2 regions of the Micromonospora sp. NPDC023644 genome follow, and region 1 is predicted to be linked to the other one. Evidence: riboswitches for the same ligand, from Rfam matches in the RefSeq annotation. Region 1 holds a riboswitch; the other holds the start of a gene.

What was found. Region 1 has a riboswitch for thiamine pyrophosphate ahead of thiE (thiamine phosphate synthase). Riboswitches for the same ligand answer to the same signal wherever they lie in the genome.
Region 2: it holds a riboswitch for thiamine pyrophosphate, as region 1 does, so the genes downstream of both, AB0G08_RS22390 (ECF transporter S component) here and thiE (thiamine phosphate synthase) in region 1, are expected to answer to the same signal.

Annotation. Positions count from the first base shown of each region.
Region 1 is NZ_JBFABA010000048.1:584-9,149, reverse strand. Features, by position in the region: gene AB0G08_RS24805 (nucleotidyltransferase domain-containing protein) at 1-81, shown strand, start outside; gene AB0G08_RS24800 (hypothetical protein) at 39-446, shown strand; gene AB0G08_RS24795 (aldo/keto reductase) at 563-1,525, shown strand; gene AB0G08_RS24790 (DUF559 domain-containing protein) at 1,697-2,599, opposite strand; TPP riboswitch at 2,722-2,830, shown strand; gene thiE (thiamine phosphate synthase) at 2,825-3,451, shown strand; gene thiO (glycine oxidase ThiO) at 3,445-4,578, shown strand; gene thiS (sulfur carrier protein ThiS) at 4,569-4,769, shown strand; gene AB0G08_RS24770 (thiazole synthase) at 4,774-5,544, shown strand; gene AB0G08_RS24765 (thiamine phosphate synthase) at 5,613-6,209, shown strand; gene thiD (bifunctional hydroxymethylpyrimidine kinase/phosphomethylpyrimidine kinase) at 6,206-6,994, shown strand; gene thiC (phosphomethylpyrimidine synthase ThiC) at 7,012-8,566, shown strand, end outside.
Region 2 is NZ_JBFABA010000037.1:13,102-21,667, reverse strand. Features, by position in the region: gene AB0G08_RS22425 (isoprenyl transferase) at 1-429, shown strand, start outside; gene AB0G08_RS22420 (hypothetical protein) at 494-679, shown strand; gene AB0G08_RS22415 (thioredoxin reductase) at 886-1,134, shown strand; gene gndA (NADP-dependent phosphogluconate dehydrogenase) at 1,280-2,722, opposite strand; gene AB0G08_RS22405 (hypothetical protein) at 3,180-3,416, shown strand; gene AB0G08_RS22400 (energy-coupling factor transporter transmembrane component T) at 3,524-4,324, opposite strand; gene AB0G08_RS22395 (ABC transporter ATP-binding protein) at 4,457-5,872, opposite strand; gene AB0G08_RS22390 (ECF transporter S component) at 5,982-6,575, opposite strand; TPP riboswitch at 6,648-6,753, opposite strand; gene AB0G08_RS22385 (permease) at 6,955-7,956, shown strand; gene AB0G08_RS22380 (TIGR03943 family protein) at 7,953-8,566, shown strand, end outside.

The sequences.
Region 1 (8,566 bases):
ACCCGCTCGGTTTCTATTCGTCCGCGTACGCCGGCGAGGTGGCGCTCTGCCGGGTGCTCGGCGACCCGACCGGTGAGCTGACCGCGTTGCGCGAGGAGACCCGCGCGTACCCGCCGGCCCTGGCCGACGCCCTGACGGCCGGCGGGTGGGAGGCCCGGTTCCTGGTCGACGGCGCGGCCAAGGCGGTCGCGGCCGGCGACGGCGGGTACGTGGCCGGCTGCCTGTTCCGGGCGGTCGGCGTACTCGCCCAGGTGCTGCACGCCCGGGCCGGACGGTGGCTGGTCAACGAGAAGGGCACGCTCGCCGCCGCCGGGCGGCTGCCGGGCGCGCCACCCGACTTCGCCCGGCGGGCGCAGGAGCTGCTCGGCGCGGTCGGACACACGCCGGACGAGCTGGCCGGCACGCTCGCCGCCGCCCGGCGGCTCGTCGCCGACGTGCTCGACTGACCGTTCGCGACGTACGCCGGATGGGCTTCGTGGTCTGCGGGGCCTGGTTCGGCTTCGCGGTCCGTGCGTGTGGTGGGCTTCGTGGTCCACGGCGTGGCGCGGCCGGGCGGCATAGGGTGGATCTCGTGACTGAGATGACCTACCGCCGGTTGGGCGACTCCGGGCTCGTGGTGTCCGTGGTCGGCATCGGCTGCAACAACTTCGGCCGCAAGCTCGACCTCGACGGCACCCGGGCGGTGGTCGACGCCGCGCTCGACGCCGGAATCAACTTCTTCGACACCGCCGACATCTACGGCGAGCCGCAGGGCGGCTCCGAGGAACTGCTGGGCCAGGCGCTCAAGGGCCGGCGCGACGACGTGGTGGTGGCCACCAAGTTCGGCATGGACATGAACGGCATGAACGGCCCCGACTTCGGCGCCCGGGGCGCGCGTCGCTACATCGCCCGGGCGGTCGAGGCGTCGCTGCGCCGCCTCGGCACCGACCACATCGACCTGTACCAGATGCACGAGCCCGACCCGGGCACCCCGATCGACGAGACGCTCGCCGTGCTCGACGACCTCGTCCGCGCCGGCAAGGTCCGCTACCTGGGCAACTCCAACTTCGCCGGCTGGCAGATCGCCGACGCGGACTGGGTGGCGTCGTCGAACGGCCGGTCCCGGTTCATCAGCGCCCAGAACCACTACAGCCTGCTGGAGCGCGGCGTCGAGGCCGAGGTGGTGCCGGCGTGCGAGCGGTTCGGCCTCGGGCTGCTGCCGTTCTTCCCGCTGGCCAACGGGCTGCTCACCGGCAAGTACAAGCGCAACGAGGCCCCGCCGGCCGGCAGCCGCCTCGCCGGTGGCGGCCGGTACGCCCAGCGACTCGCCGCCGCCGACTGGGACACCATCGAGGCGATCGAGGCGTACGCCGCCGAGCGGGGCCTGTCGATGCTCCAGGTGGCGATCGGCGGGCTGGCCGCCCAGCCGGCGGTGACCTCGGTGATCGCCGGCGCCACCACGCCCGAGCAGGTACGCGCCAACGCGGAGGCGGGCACCTGGCAGCCCACCGACGAGGACCTGGACGCCCTGCGCGCTGTCCTCTGACGAGGGTGCGCCCGGCGGGCTATGTCCCGTTCGGGGCAGGGCCCCGGCTTCCACGGGTGGAACGCCAGGTACGTTTCCCACACCGGGAGGCAGCCCTGGTGTTCCACCCGTCCGGTCGGCCTTCCGCGGGTGGTCGTCCGTGGATGCGTGTCGGGCGGACTGGCCGCCGCGTCACCTGCCGGCGCGTTCATGCAGAGCGGCGGTGACCAGGCGTACCGTCCGGGTCCGGTACCGGAGCACGTCGTCGGCGGTGAAGCGGAGGACGACCCAGCCGGCCGCGCGTAACGCGTTCAGCCGGGCGACGTCCTGCCGGAAGTGGGCGCGCTCGCGGTGGTGGTCGCCGTCGTACTCGACCGCGACGCGCAGCTCCGGCCACGCCAGGTCGACCCGACCGACGAACCGTCCCGTGGCGTCGCGCACGTCGTGCTGTGCCGTGGGTGGGGGGAGCCCGGCGTCGAGCAGGAGCAGCCGCAACCGGCTCTCCATCGGAGATTCACTCAGGGGCTCGGCCAGCGCCAGCACCTCCCGCAGCAGCGGCAGTCCGGGCCAGCGGGGTTGAGCGTCGGCGTACGCCCGCAGGGCCGGCAGCTTGACCACCCGGCGGTGCAGCAATGCGTCGACGGCGACCAAGGCCTCGGCGCGCGGTCTCTGCCGTCCGAGGTCGAACGCCGTCCGCAGCGGTGTGGTGACCGGTAGGCCACCGAAGCTGGTCAGGTCGCTTTCCGGCAGCGTCGAACGGGTGACGGAAAGCCGCGGGTGCGGCCGCAGCCTTGCCGACCGCGGCAGTAGGACGCTGACCGGCGCATCCCGGACCAGCAGGTCGACGCCCCACAGGTACGCGGCGCTCGCCCCGGCGATGGCGGCACCGGCGGGCAGGAGCAGGGCGGCCGCGTCGCACCAGAGCCGATGATCGGATGCGCTCTGAGCGTTCCGGTGCACGTATACGTCGGGGAAGAGGCGTTGCCAGGTCGACCCGCGCAGCATGGCGCGGGTCAGCAGCCCTTCGGCGACGGCGGTGCTGCCCCGGAACGGCAGGAAGGCGAGCCGGGGCGGTACCCGGGCGGCGGAGGGCATCCGGACAGCATGGCGTGACGGTACGGTCACGCGCCGCCCCGGCCGTCGGGATCGGGCGGTCGGTGTGAAATCCGCATCCCGACCTTGGCGGATCCGGCGATCCGTCGTACGGTGACACCCGCAAGTGACCCACGGGAGCCCGGTGGACCGGGCTGAGAGGGGGGCTGTGAGCCCCCGACCGTCGAACCTGATCCGGGTAATGCCGGCGCAGGGAGGAGTGTTGCCGTGCCGTCCCTCGGGCGACTGCATCTCATCACCGACACCCGACCCGGGCGGGATCCGCTCGCCGTGCTGCGGGCCGCCCTTCCGGTGGCCCGCGCGGAACTGGTCGTGCAGGTCCGGGTGACCGACGACGCCACCGACCGGGAGGCGTACGACCTGGCCCGCCGGGCGGTCGCGCTCTGCGGCCGGTACGACGCCACCTGCCTGGTGAACGACCGGCTGCACGTGGCGCTGGCCGTGGGCGCCGCCGGTGGGCACGTCGGCGCGGACGACCTGCCCGTCGGCGCGGCCCGCCGGGTGCTCGGCGCGACCGCCGTGCTCGGCGCCACCGCGCGCGATCCGGGGACGGCCGCCGAGGCGGTCGCCGCCGGGGCCAGCTACCTGGGCGTGGGCCCCTGCCACGCCACCAGCACCAAGGCGGGGCTGCCGGCGCCGATCGGCCCGGCGGGGGTACGCGCCGTCGCCGACGCCGTGGACGTGCCGGTCGTCGCGATCGGCGGGGTGACCGCCGCCAGGGTGCCCGCGCTGGTGGCCGCGGGGGCGTACGGGGTGGCGGTGGTGGGGGCGCTATCCGGGGCGGCCGACCCGGCCCGGGCGACGGCGGAGCTGCTGGGAGCGCTGGGGTGCTGACCCGACCGGACGTCGCCGTGGTGGGGGCGGGACCGGTCGGGCTGGCGATCGCCTGGCGCTGCGCGGCGCGCGGGCTCCGGGTCGTCGTGCACGACCCCGCCCCGGGCTCCGGCGCGTCCCACGTCGCCGCCGGGATGCTCGCGCCGGTCGCCGAGGCGTACTTCGGCGAGCACGAGCTGACCGGGCTGCTGACCGCCTCCGCCGCCCGCTGGCCGGCGTTCGCCGCCGAACTGACCGCCGCCAGCGGTGTGGACGTCGGCTACCGGACCGAGGGCACGCTGATGGTCGGGCTCACCGCCGACGACCTGGCCGAGGCGCGCCGGCTGTGGGCGTACCAGCAGGGGATCGGACTGCCGGTGACGCCGCTGCGCCCCTCGGCGCTGCGGGACCGCGAGCCGGCGCTGGCGCCCCGGGTGCGCGGCGGCGCGCTCGCCGCCACCGACCACCAGGTCGACCCGCGCCGGCTCGTGCCCGCGCTGCGCACGGCCGCCGAGCGGGCCGGCGCCACGCTGGTCCCCGCCGCCGTGCGCACCCTGTCCGACGTGGACGCCGGGGTCACGGTGGTCGCGGCCGGCTGCGGCGCGGCGGCCCTGACGGGGCTGCCGGTGCGGCCGGTGAAGGGGCAGGTGGTCCGGCTCCGCGCGCCCGGCGGCGGCGCGCCGGGCTTCCGGCACGTCGTCCGGGGGTACGCCGACGGCGAGCACGTCTACCTCGTCCCCCGCGCGGACGGGGAGGTGGTGGTGGGTGCGACCGTCGAGGAGCGCTCCGACACCGACGTCTCCGCCGGGGCGGTGCTGCGCCTGCTCCGCGCCGCCGTCGACCTGCTGCCCGAGCTGGCCGAGTACGACCTGGTCGAGACCCTCGCCGGCCTGCGCCCCGGCACCCCCGACAATGCCCCCATCCTCGGCCCGCTGCCCGGCCGGCCCGGCGTGCTCGCCGCGACCGGGCACCACCGGCACGGCATCGTGCTCACCCCGGTCACCGCCGACCTGATCGCCGACCTGGTCGGCACGGGTGTGGCGGACCCGATGCTCGCCCCCTTCACCCCGGCCCGCTTCGCGCCGGCCGCGACCGCCGGACCCACCGCCCGCCCGCCCGCATCCGAGAAGGAGCACACGTGGAACTGACCGTGAACGGCGCCGGGCGCAGCCTGCCCGGCGGCTCGACCGTGGCGGACCTGGTCCGCGCGGTCACCGACCAGCAGCGCGGCCTCGCCGTCGCGGTCAACGGGGAGGTGGTGCCGCGTACGGGCTGGCCGGCGACCCCGCTGCGCGACGGCGACCGCGTCGAGGTGCTCAGCGCCGCCCAGGGCGGGTGACGCGGTGAGCTTCGACCTGGGGGGCGTGCGCCTCACGTCCCGGCTGATCCTCGGCACCGGCGGCGCGGCCAACCTGCGCGTGCTGGAGGACGCGATCCGCGCCTCCGGCACCGAACTGGTCACCCTGGCCCTGCGCCGGGTCGACACCGCCCCCGGCACCGCCGGCGGGCTGCTGGACCTGCTGGACCGCTGCGGCGTGAAGCTGCTGCCGAACACCGCCGGCTGCTACACGGCGGGCGAAGCGGTCAAGGTGGCGCACCTGGCCCGGGAGGCGTTCGGCACGGACTGGGTGAAGCTGGAGGTGATCGGCGACGAGCGCACGCTGCTGCCCGACGGGGTGGAGCTGCTGCGCGCCGCCGAGGAACTCGTCGCGGACGGGTTCGTCGTGCTGCCGTACACGTCGGACGATCCGATCCTGGCACGCCGGCTGGCCGACGTCGGCTGCGCCGCGGTGATGCCGGCGGGCGCGCCGATCGGCTCCGGCCTGGGCGTGTCGAACCCGCACCACATCCGGCTGATCCGGCAGGGCGTCGACGTGCCGGTGATCCTGGACGCCGGCATCGGCACCGCCTCGGACGCCGCGCTGGCCATGGAGCTGGGCTGCGACGCGGTGCTGCTCGCCAGCGCGGTCACCCGCGCCGCCGACCCGGTGGCGATGGCGACGGCGATGCGGTACGCGGTCGAGGCGGGCCGGCTCGCGTACCGGGCGGGCCGGATCGCGCGGCGCTTCCACGCGCTCGCCTCCACCCCGGACGAGGGGCGGCCCGACCTGTGACCGGGCCCGCTCTCGCTTCTGCGGATCTTGGTACGAGAGGGCCCCTCCAGGGGCCGTTTCCCACCAAGATCTCGGGCGGGCCGGCCGGCGTCCTGCTGCTGACCGATCGGCGGCAGGCTCGACGGCCGCTGGTCGACGTCGTTGCCGGGGCGGTGGCCGGGGGAGTGCGGTGGGTGGTGCTGCGGGAGAAGGACCTGCCCCGGGCCGAGCGCGCCGCCCTCGCCGTCGAGCTGCGCGCGATCCTCGCCGAGGCGGGCGGCACCCTCATCGTCGCCGGCCCCGACCCGCTCGGCGGCGACGCCGTCCACCTGCCCGCCGCCGGCCCGTACCCGCCGCCGAGGCTCGGCCTGGTGGGCCGCTCCTGCCACGACCGGGCGGAGCTGGCCAGGCTCACCACGGAGGACTACGCCACCCTCTCGCCCGTCTACCCGACCAGCACCAAACCCGGCTACGGCCCGCCGCTGCGCCCCGACGGGCTCAGCGCGCTGATCCCGGTCAGCCCCGTGCCGGTCCTGGCGCTCGGCGGAGTGGAAACCCCGGAGCAGGTGCACGCCTGCGTCGAGGCGGGTGCCGTGGGAGTGGCGGTGCTGGGTGCCGTCATGCGCGCCGACGACCCCGAGGAGGCAGCCGCCACCCTCACCGCAGCCGCAGGAGGGGAGCAGTGACCCCGACGACCGTGCTCACCATCGCCGGGTCGGACTCCGGCGCGGGCGCCGGCATCCAGGCCGACCTGAAGGTCTTCGCGGCCCTCGGCGCGTACGGCACCAGCGTGCTCACCGCGGTCACCGCGCAGAACACGAGGGGCGTCGACGCCGTCCTGCCGCTGCCGCCGCGCACGGTCACCGAGCAGCTCGACAGCGTGCTCGCCGACTTCACCGTCCGCGCCGTCAAGACGGGCATGCTCGGCACCCCGGCGGTCGCCGACGTGGTGGCCGCCGCCGCGAAGGACGGCCGGCTGCCGCACCTCGTCGTCGACCCGGTGCTCGTCGCCACCAGCGGGCACCGGCTGGGCGTGGTCGCCGCCGTCGAGCGGCTGCTGCCGTACGCGCAGGTGGCGACGCCGAACTGCGCGGAGGCCGCGGCCATCACCGGACGGCCGGTGACGACGGTCGAGGAGATGGTCGCCGCCGCCGAGGCGCTCGCGGCGGGCGGCCCGGCGCACGTCGTGGTGACCGGCGGCGACGTGGACGCCGACGGCGAGGCGGTCGACGTGCTGCACGGCGGCGGCGTCACCACCCTGCTGCGCGCGCCCCGGGTCGACACCCGGCACAACCACGGCACCGGCTGCTCGTTCTCGGCGGCGATCGCCGTCCGGCTGGCGCTCGGCGACCCGGTGCCGACGGCGGTCGCCGCCGCCAAGGAGTACGTCCTCCGCGCGCTGACCGGCGCGCGGGGCTGGGAGCTGGGCGCGGGACGCGGCCCGCTGGACCACTTCGGCTGGTCCGCTTGATCACCAGGGAGGCTGTCATGCAGGCACGTCGCAAGGTGTACGTGGAGGGGTCCCGGCCGGACGTGCGGGTGCCGTTCGCCGAGGTGGAACTGACCGGTGACAACCCGCCGCTGCGGCTCTACGACACCTCCGGACCCGGCTCCGACCCGGAGGTCGGGCTGCCGCCGCTGCGCGGAGCGTGGATCGCCGAGCGCGGCGACGTCGCCCCGGTGCGGGGCGCGGGCACCCCGCTCGCCGGCGCCGACGGCCGGCGCCCCACCCAGCTCGCGTACGCGCGGGCCGGCGTGGTGACCCCGGAGATGGAGTTCGTGGCGATCCGGGAGGGCATGGCGCCCGAGTTCGTCCGGGACGAGATCGCCGCCGGGCGGGCTGTGCTGCCGCTCAACGTCAACCACCCCGAGTGCGAGCCGGCGATCATCGGCAAGGCGTTCCTGGTGAAGGTGAACGCCAACATCGGCACCTCGGCGGTCAGCTCGTCGGTCGCCGAGGAGGTGGAGAAGCTGACCTGGGCCACCCGGTGGGGCGCGGACACGGTGATGGACCTGTCGACCGGCAGGCGGATCCACGAGACGCGCGAGGCGATCGTCCGGAACTCGCCCGTGCCGATCGGCACCGTGCCGATCTACCAGGCGCTGGAGAAGGTCGGCGGCGACCCGGTGAAGCTGAGCTGGGAGGTGTTCCGGGAGACCGTCGTCGAGCAGGCCGAGCAGGGCGTCGACTACATGACGGTGCACGCCGGGGTGCTGCTGCCGTACGTGCCGCTGGCGGTGGACCGGGTGACCGGGATCGTGTCGCGGGGCGGCTCGATCATGGCGGCCTGGTGCCTGGCGCACCACGAGGAGAACTTCCTCTACACGAACTTCGCCGAGCTGTGCGAGATCCTGGCCCGCTACGACGTGACGTTCTCGCTCGGGGACGGGCTGCGCCCCGGCTCGATCGCGGACGCCAACGACGAGGCGCAGTTCGCCGAGCTGCGCACCCTGGGCGAGCTGACGAAGGTCGCCTGGGAGCACGACGTGCAGGTGATGATCGAAGGGCCCGGCCACGTGCCGATGCACAAGATCAAGGAGAACGTGGACCTCCAGCAGGAGTGGTGCCACGAGGCGCCGTTCTACACCCTCGGCCCGCTGACCACGGACATCGCCCCCGCGTACGACCACATCACGTCGGCGATCGGCGCCGCGATGATCGGCATGTTCGGCACCGCCATGCTCTGCTACGTGACTCCGAAGGAGCACCTGGGGCTGCCGGACCGCGACGACGTGAAGGCCGGCGTGATCGCGTACAAGATCGCGGCCCATGCGGCGGACCTGGCCAAGGGACACCCCGGCGCGCAGGCGTGGGACGACGCGCTCTCCAAGGCCCGGTTCGAGTTCCGCTGGGAGGATCAGTTCAACCTCTCGCTGGACCCGGAGACCGCGCGGTCGTACCACGACGCGACGCTGCCGGCGGCACCGGCGAAGACCGCGCACTTCTGCTCGATGTGCGGCCCGAAGTTCTGCTCCATGAAGATCACCCAGGAGCTGAAGGAGTACGCGGCGCGCGGCATGCGGGACAAGTCGGAGGAGTTCC
Region 2 (8,566 bases), on a different contig from region 1:
CGGCTCTGGAAGAGCGTCATCTCCGAGTTGCAGACGGCGGAGGAGATGTCCCGGGGCAACTCGACGCTGACCCTCCAGTTCTGCGTCAACTACGGCGGTCAGGCCGAGATCGCCGACGCCGCCGCCGCCATCGCCCGCGACGTCGCGGCGGGCCGGCTGGACCCGGAGAAGGTCACCGAGAAGACCGTCGCGAAGTACCTCTACCACCCGGAGATCCCCGAGGTGGACCTGTTCCTGCGGCCCTCCGGCGAGGAGCGGATCTCGAACTTCCTGCTCTGGCAGACCGCGTACGCCGAGCTGATCTTCCTCGACACGCTCTGGCCCGACTTCGACCGCCGCCACCTCTGGTACGCCTGCGAGCTGTACGCCCAGCGGGACCGGCGCTTCGGCGGCGCGCTGCCCAACCCGGTCGCCCCGCCGCCCGCCTGAGGCTTACCGCCCGGTCGTACGGGGTACCACGGTGGTCAGCAGCCACCGACGGAGGTGAACCCACATGATCCAGAAGCGAATTGCCCAGTGGGCGATGATGGCCGTCGCCGTGCCGTTGGCGGCGGCGGGCGCGCGCCGGCTCAGCCACACCCTGGAGGCCCGCCGTGGCCCGACCGGGGTGAGCCGCCTGCTCACCAAGGGCGCCGACATGCTCCGCCCGCAGAAGGCCAAGCGTCGCCGCTTCTTCTGACCGACTCACCTGGCCGTGACCTGACCTGCCTTGCCCCGACCCCCGACCCGCTCGCCGATCATGCAGTCGTGGTGCCCCGCGAAAGCCCCGTACCGGGGCGTTCCGCCCACCGGAAGTGCATGATCGACTTGCGGGTCGGGGGTTCGGGGTTTCGGGGGGTGGGTCAGGGGTGGGGTGGTTAGGGTCGAGGGGGGCGGTGGTCCCGGGTGGCGCGGCGAGTCTCGGGGGTGGGGATGCGGGAACTGCGGGACAGGATGGTCGCGGCGTTGGACGCCGTCGACCTCGGTGACCCGGTCCGCGCGCAGGTGGCGGAGATCTGTGCCGGGATCGCCGAGCAGCACTGCCGGGAACTCGGCCACGCGACGCAGCCGCGCTCCGGGGAGATCGGCGAGCTGGCCAGCGGCGATCCCGCACTCACCTGGGCCCCCACGGAGACCGGGCAGCGTGCCTGGTGACGGCCCCCGCGCCGGTCGGACCCGAGAACGCGGCGGCCGGGTCCGAGCGACGACCGATGGTGTGGTGACCGCCCCCTCGCCGGTCGCGAGCCCTGCCCGGCAGGTGCCCCCCGCCGTCGCCTGACGCCCACGGGAGCGGGCGGGGTCAGGCCTCGATCTCGGCGCGGTCGGCGGACCAGCGGGTGTGGAAGGTGCCCTCGCGGTCCACGCGCTGGTAGGTGTGCGCCCCGAAGTTGTCCCGCAGCGCCTGGACCAGGGCGGCGGGCAGCCGCTGCGCGCGCAGCGCGTCGAAGTACGCCAGCGACGAGGCGAACGCGGGCGCGGGCACCCCGGCCCGGGCCGCCTCGGCCACCACCCGCCGCCAGCTCGGCACGCCGTCGTTCACGGTGTCCGCGAACCACGGCGCCACCAGCAGCGTCGGCAGGTCGGGCCGCTCGTCGTACGCCTGGCGGATCCGGTCGAGGAAGCGGGCCCTGATGATGCAGCCGCCCCGCCAGATCGTCGCGGTGCCGCCCAGGTCGATCCCCCAGTCGTACTCCCGGGAGCCGGCCCGGATGTGGTCGAAGCCCTGCGCGTACGCGACGATCTTCGAGGCGAGCAGGGCGCGGCGGACGTCCTCGACGAAGGCGTCGGAGTCCTCGACCCGCCAGGTCGCGCCCGCGTCCGGGAACGCCCGGCGGGCCGCCTCGCGCTGGTCGGCGTGCCCGGACAGCGACCGGGCGAAGGTCGCCTCGGCGATACCGGTGATGGGGATGCCCAGGTCGAGCGCGCTCTGCACCGTCCAGCGGCCGGTGCCCTTCTGCTCGGCGCGGTCCAGCACGACGTCCACGAACGCCCGCCCGGTGGCCGCGTCGGTGTGTGCCAGCACGTCCGCGGTGATCTCGATCAGGAAGGACTCCAGCTCGCCGGAGTTCCACCCGCGGAAGATCTCCGCGACCTCCGCCGGCTCCGCGCCCAGCCCGGCCCGCAGCAGGTCGTACGCCTCGGCGATGAGCTGCATGTCGGCGTACTCGATGCCGTTGTGCACCATCTTGACGAAGTGCCCGGCGCCGTCCGGCCCGATGTGCCGGCAGCACGGCACCCCGTCCACCTGGGCGGCGATCTGTTCGAAGATCGGCCCGAGCGTGCGGTACGACTCCGCGGACCCGCCCGGCATGATGCTCGGGCCGCGCAGGGCGCCCTCCTCGCCGCCGGAGACGCCGGTGCCGACGAAGTGCAGGCCGTGGGCGCGCAGCGCCTCCTCCCGCCGGCGGGTGTCGGCGAAGTGCGCGTTGCCGCAGTCCACGACGATGTCGCCGGCGTCGAGCAGCGGGACCAGCTCGTCGACCACGGCGTCGGTGGGCTTGCCCGCCTTGACCATCACGATGACCGCCCGGGGGCGCTCCAGCGACGCGACGAAGTCGGCCATCGACTCGGCGGGCAGGAAGGTCCCCTCGTCGCCGTGCTCCGCGAGGAGGCTGCGGGTGCGCTCCGCCGAGCGGTTGTGCACCGCCACGGCGAAGCCGTTGCGGGCCAGGTTCCGGGCCAGGTTCCGACCCATCACCGCCAGCCCGGTCACGCCGATCCGCGCCGTCGCCCGCCCGGCCATCCGCCCGCCCTCCGCCGTCGAGACCTGTCGCGGCGACCGTATCGCGGGCGGGGCGCCCCGGAGGCCGTGTCGGGCAGCCTGTCACCGGGTGGTGGCCCGAGGGGCGCGGGGCTGGCCGACGATCCGCCGCCGGGCGGCCTCCGCGCAGCGCGACCGGCCCGCCGCCGACCCCGCCGGTAATTCGGCTGCGCGCGACCGGTCGGGCGGCTACCGTGTGGGCATGCGCAACTGACGCCCCACCTCCGAGCCGACCCGCCGCCGCATCGCCGCGGGTCCGCGTGCTCCCGGGCGTCCGCATTCCGCACCTGCCGTCGAGGCGGCGGTGTTCCTCGTGGCCGATCCCGGGCAGCAGTCCCGATCCCGCCCGACCGTCGCGCGACGGTCGCCGAACGAGGCGGGCCAGCTCACCGGACGTCGCTCCGGTGCGGAAGGGCCCGCAGACCCGAGGAGGCACCGGATGCCCGCCAGGCGCAACCCGAAGAAGTCCCGTACCACCGTCCCCACGCCGTCCGTCGCGGACCTGACGCCGGTCAACCTCGACGAGGTGGCGGTCGCGCCGGTCGTGCCGGCGCTGCCGGTCGACCGGCCGGCGGCGCCGAAGGCCGGTCCGCCGGTCTCCGGCGCCGGGCGTTCCGGCGCGCTGCGCGGCCAGAAGGCCGGGCAGGCCCGCCGGTACGCCTTCCGGCGCAGCTGACGGCGCCGGCCGGGTGGAGCCGTCGTCACCGGCGACTCCACCCGGCCCGTCCGCTGCCCGGCCCGTCCGCCGCTCGACGGGCTACGTCAGCCCGTCGACGGGCGGCGTCAGCCGATCAACGGGCGGAAGGTGCCGAGCAGCACGCTCACGGTCAGCGCGGCCCCGGCGAGCACCGCCGCGCCGATGATCAGCAGGCCGTCGGCGACCACGAAGTGCTGTCGCCGGGCGACGGTGCGCGGGGTCCCGGCGTCGAAGCCCCGGGCGTCCATCGCCACGGCCAGCCGGGTGCCCCGGCGGATCGCCCCGACCAGCAGCGCGAAGGCCGTCGACACGAACAGCCGCAGCTGCGCCAGCGGGTTGCGGCCGGCCTCGACCCCCCGCGCGCGGCGGGCCATGGAGATCATCTGCCACTCCTGCCCCAGCAGCGGCACGAGCCGGAACGCGGCCAGCGCCCCGATGGCGAACCGGGCCGGCGCCTTCGCGTTCTGGATCAGCGCGTCCGCCAGGTCCGTCGGGTCCGTGGTGGCGAAGACGATCACGCCGGGCAGCGCGACCGCGAACATGCGCAGCACCAGGCCGAGCGCGGTGAGCAGCACCCCGGAGGTGACCACCGCCGGGCCGGCCTCGACCAGCACCCGGCCGGAGCGCTCGGCCGCGAAGAGCACCAGCGTCACCACCACGCCGACCGCGCCGACGAGCAGCGGCCAGGCCCGCCGCGCCAACACCCGGAGGCGGACCCCGAACAGCGGCAGCACGGCCAGTTCGACGGCGATCGCGATGGCCGGGGCCACCGGGTCCAGGGTGGCGATCAGGATGAACGAGAACACCAGCGCCGCGGCGAGCTTGGCCACCGGGTTGCGCCGGGCCAGCGGCGCCTCCGGCGCGGCGACGGGCTCGAAACTGATCACGCCCGCTCCCGGGTGAGGCGGCGGCCCGGCTGGGTGACCGGTGCGGCGGTCCGGTCGGGGCTGGTCACGGGCGCTCCAGGGTGAGGCGGCGATCCGGCTGGGTGACCGGTGCGGCGGTCCGGTCGGGGCTGGTCACGCCCGCTCCAGGGTGAGGCGGCGGTCTGCCAGGGCGGCGACGAACTCCGCATCGTGGGTCACGGCGACCAGGCCGTGCCCGGCGTCGCGCAGCTCGGCGAAGAGGTCCACCAGCTCCAGCCAGGTGCGCCGGTCCTGGCCGAAGGTCGGTTCGTCGCAGACGAGCAGGCGGGGCGCGGTGGCCAGGGCGGTCGCGACGCTCAGCCGCCGCGCCTCCCCGCCGGAGAGGGTGTACGGGTTGGCCGCCGCGAGCTTCGTCAGCCGCAGCCGGGACAACAGTCCGTCCACGATGGACCGGACCGCCGCCTCGGGCTGGCCGGTGCGGCGCGGGCCGAGCGCCAGCTCGTCGAAGACGGTGTTGGTGACGAACTGGTGCTCCGGGTCCTGGAAGACCGAGCCGACCCGGCGGGCCAGCGCCGGGGCGCGCCAGCGGTGCGGGGGAGTGCGGGCGTCGTCGCCGGCCAGTGCCGTCGTCGCCGCGACCCGGCCGGCTCCGGGCTTGAGCAGGCCACCGAGCAGCAGGGCGAGGGTCGACTTGCCGGCCCCGTTGGGCCCGAGGACGGCGAGCGCCTCGCCGGCGCGTACCGCCAGGTCGACGGCGGCCAGCCGGGGCGGCAGGGCGAGCCGGTCGGCGGTGAGCAGCACGTCGCCGGCCGGCGCGGTCGCGTGGCGGGGCGGTACCGGGCGGCCGGGCACCCAGACGCCCTCGTCGGCGAGCGCGTCGCCGTGCGTGCCGAAGACCGCCTCGGGCGTGCCGTCGGCGCGGACGCCGCCGCCGGGTTCGAGCACGACCACCCGGTCGACCAGGGGCAGCGCCTCGGCGACCCGGTGCTCGACCAGGATCAGCGTGGTGTCGGCGTCCAGCGCGCCGGCCACCGCCGCCCGGATCAGCGCCGCGCCGGTCGGGTCGAGGTTGGCGGTCGGCTCGTCGAGCAGCAGCAACCCGGGCCGCAGCGCCAGCACCCCGGCCAGGGCGAGCCGTTGCTGCTCGCCGCCGGAGAGCGCGGCGGTGGGGCGGTCCCGGGGGTACGGGAAGCCGACCCGGGTCAGCGCCTCGTCGACGCGGGGCCAGATCTCCCCGGCGGGGACCCCCCGGTTCTCCAGCCCGAACGCCACGTCGTCGCCGCTGCGGGCCATCACGAGCTGGGTCTGCGGGTCCTGGAAGACGATGCCCACCCGCTCCCGGCCCTTGCGGGGGTCGAGCCCGTCGATCTCGACGGTGCCCTCCTGCTCGCCCGAGTCCTCGGGCAGCAGCCCGGCCAGCGCGGCGAGCAGGGTGCTCTTGCCGGCCCCGGAGGGTCCCAGCAGCAGCACCCGCTCGCCGGCCTCGACGCGCAGGTCCACCCCGCGTACGGCCCACGCCCGCCGCCCGGCGTGCCGCCACCCGAACCCCCGCAGCGTCACCGCCCCCACCGCGCCCCCCTTCGGGCCCGCCCGCGGGCGCCGATCATGAGGTTGGCGGCGCCCACGGAGATCCACGTCGCCGTCAACCTCATGATCGGCCCCGATTCCGTGGTGCGGGTCAGATCGGGGCGCGGTCGCGGGCGGCGGGGAACCGGTCCAGGGCGCCCGTGGTGGCCAGGGCGCGGGTCAGGGCCCAGCCGCCGGCACCGGCGACGACGGTGGCGCTGACGATGGTGAGCAGGGCGTACGGGATCCGGTAGCTGCCCAGGGCGTACTCGCTGTTCCAGACGAAGAAGTCGAACAGCGCCGCGCCGAGGCCGGTCAGCGCGCCGGCGAGCAGCGCGGTGGGCAGCCGGAACGAGCGGTAGCGGAACGCGGCGAAGGCCAGCTCGGCGCCGAGCCCCTGGATCAGGCCCTGGACGATGGTGACGCCGCCCCACTCCGAGCCGAGCAGCGCGGAGACCGTCGCCGCCACCGCCTCGCAGAAGAGCGCCGCGCCGGGCTTGCGGATCACCAGGCCGCCGAGGACGGCCGGGACCAGCCACACGCCGTACATGATCGCCTGGCCGGCGGGGAAGAACGCGAACGCCGGGTCGACGGCCCGCCACAGCAGGCCCCAGGCCCAGAAGATGACGCCGAAGGCCACCGCGATCACCGCGGCGACGACGACGTCGACGGTGCGCCACCGGGTGGTGGTGTTGTTGTCTCGCATGATTGCTCCCAGTCCCGAACGAGAACCAGGAGAAGACGCACGCCGCGCCCGGATGTGCCGGACGTCGACGCGGCTGGAGGTCGACCGAACTCCCTGCGCTGGCATTACCCAGATCAGGTTCGAGGGTCTGCGGGCGGTGCCCGCACTCTCAGCGCTGTGCGCTCCCCTGTCGGATGTGAAGTTGTCGCGCCGACGCTAACACCTTTGAAGATCATCGGGCAAAGTGATCTTTCCGCAGCTCACCAGCGCGTTCGATCGACGCGGTCGATTTCGCCCCGGTACTCTCGGACGGCCACTGGAGAACCGGCAGAGGGACACGTACGTGACATCCGAGGCTGACCGCCGCGCGCCGGACGGGCCGCACCCGGGCGCGGTGGGCGTGGCCGCCCCGGGCGTACGCGAAAAGACGCCGGCGGCGCCCCGCCGCCCGGAGCGGCGGATCGGGTCGGTGGAGGTGCTCGCCGGCCTGCTGATCCTGCTGATCGTCTTCCGCGAGCCGCTCGCCCGCGCCCTCTCCGCGCCCCGGTTGCAGACCTGGACCACCGTCTTCGTCTCGGTCATGGTGCAGGCGGTGCCGTTCCTGGTCTTCGGGGTGCTGCTCTCCGCGGTGATCGCGGTCTTCGTGCCCCGGTCGTTCTGGGCCCGGGCGCTGCCGCGCCATCCCGCGCTCGCGGTGCCGGTGGCCAGCGCGGCCGGCGTGGTGCTGCCCGGCTGCGAGTGCGGGGCCGTGCCGATCGCCGGCTCGCTGATCCGGCGCGGGGTCACCCCCGCCGCCGCCCTGGCGTTCCTGCTCGCCGCCCCGGCGATCAACCCGATCGTGCTCACCGCCACCGCGGTGGCCTTCCCCGAAGACCCGGCGATGGTCCTCGGCCGGGCCGTCGCGAGCCTGGTCGTCGCGATGGTCATGGGCTGGCTGTGGCTGCGCCTCGGCCGGGCCGACTGGATCCGGCTGCCGCGCCGCCCGGAGCTGGACGACAGCTCGCGCGGGCGGGCGTTCTGGGGGGCGGTCCGGCACGACGTCACACACGCCGGCGGGTTCCTGGTGATCGGCGCCGCGGCGGCGGCCACGATCAACGTCGTCGTGCCGGAGCGCTGGTTGCAGACCCTCGCCGACGAACCCGTGCTCTCGGTGCTCGCGCTGGCGGGGCTCGCGGTGCTGCTCTCGCTCTGCTCCGAGGCGGACGCCTTCGTCGCCGCCTCGCTGTCGCAGTTCTCGCTGACCTCCCGACTGGTCTTCCTGGTGGTGGGGCCGATGGTCGACCTCAAGCTCATCTCGATGCAGGCCGGAGTCTTCGGCCGGCGGTTCGCGCTGCGGTTCGCCCCGACCACCTTCGCGGTGGCCGTCGCGGTGGCCGCCGCGACCGGGGCGGTGCTGCTGTGAACCGGCAGGCGCAGGCGGTCGTCCTGCTGCTGCTCGGGGGCGCGGTGGTCCGGGCCAGCCTCACCGACCTGCACCTGCGCTACGTCAAGGAAGGGCTGCGGCCCTTCCTGATCGCCGCCGGCCTGCTGCTGGTGGCCGCCGCGGTCATGACCCTCTTCTACGAGCTGCGCCCCATCCTGCGGCGCACGCCCGCCGACCAGCACGACGCACCAGACCACGACGACGCGCACGACCACCACGAGCCGCGGGTCGGCTGGTTGCTGATCCTGCCCGTGCTGGGCCTGCTGCTGGTCGCCCCGCCGGCCCTGGGCTCGTACGCGGCCGGCCAGGCCGGCACCGCCGTCTCCACCCGCCAGCAGCCGTCCGACTACCCGCCGCTGCCCGACGGCGACCCGGTGCGGGTGGCCGTGCTCGACTACGCCTCCCGGGCGCTGTTCGACCGGGGCGCCTCGATCGGCGACCGCCGGGTCCAACTGACCGGCTTCGTCACCACCGGCCCCGACGGCCGGCCGCTGCTGGCCCGGATGGTGCTCTCCTGCTGCGCCGCCGACGGGCGGCCGGTGAAGCTGGGCCTGACCGGCGCGGCCCCCGACCGGCTCGCCGACGACAC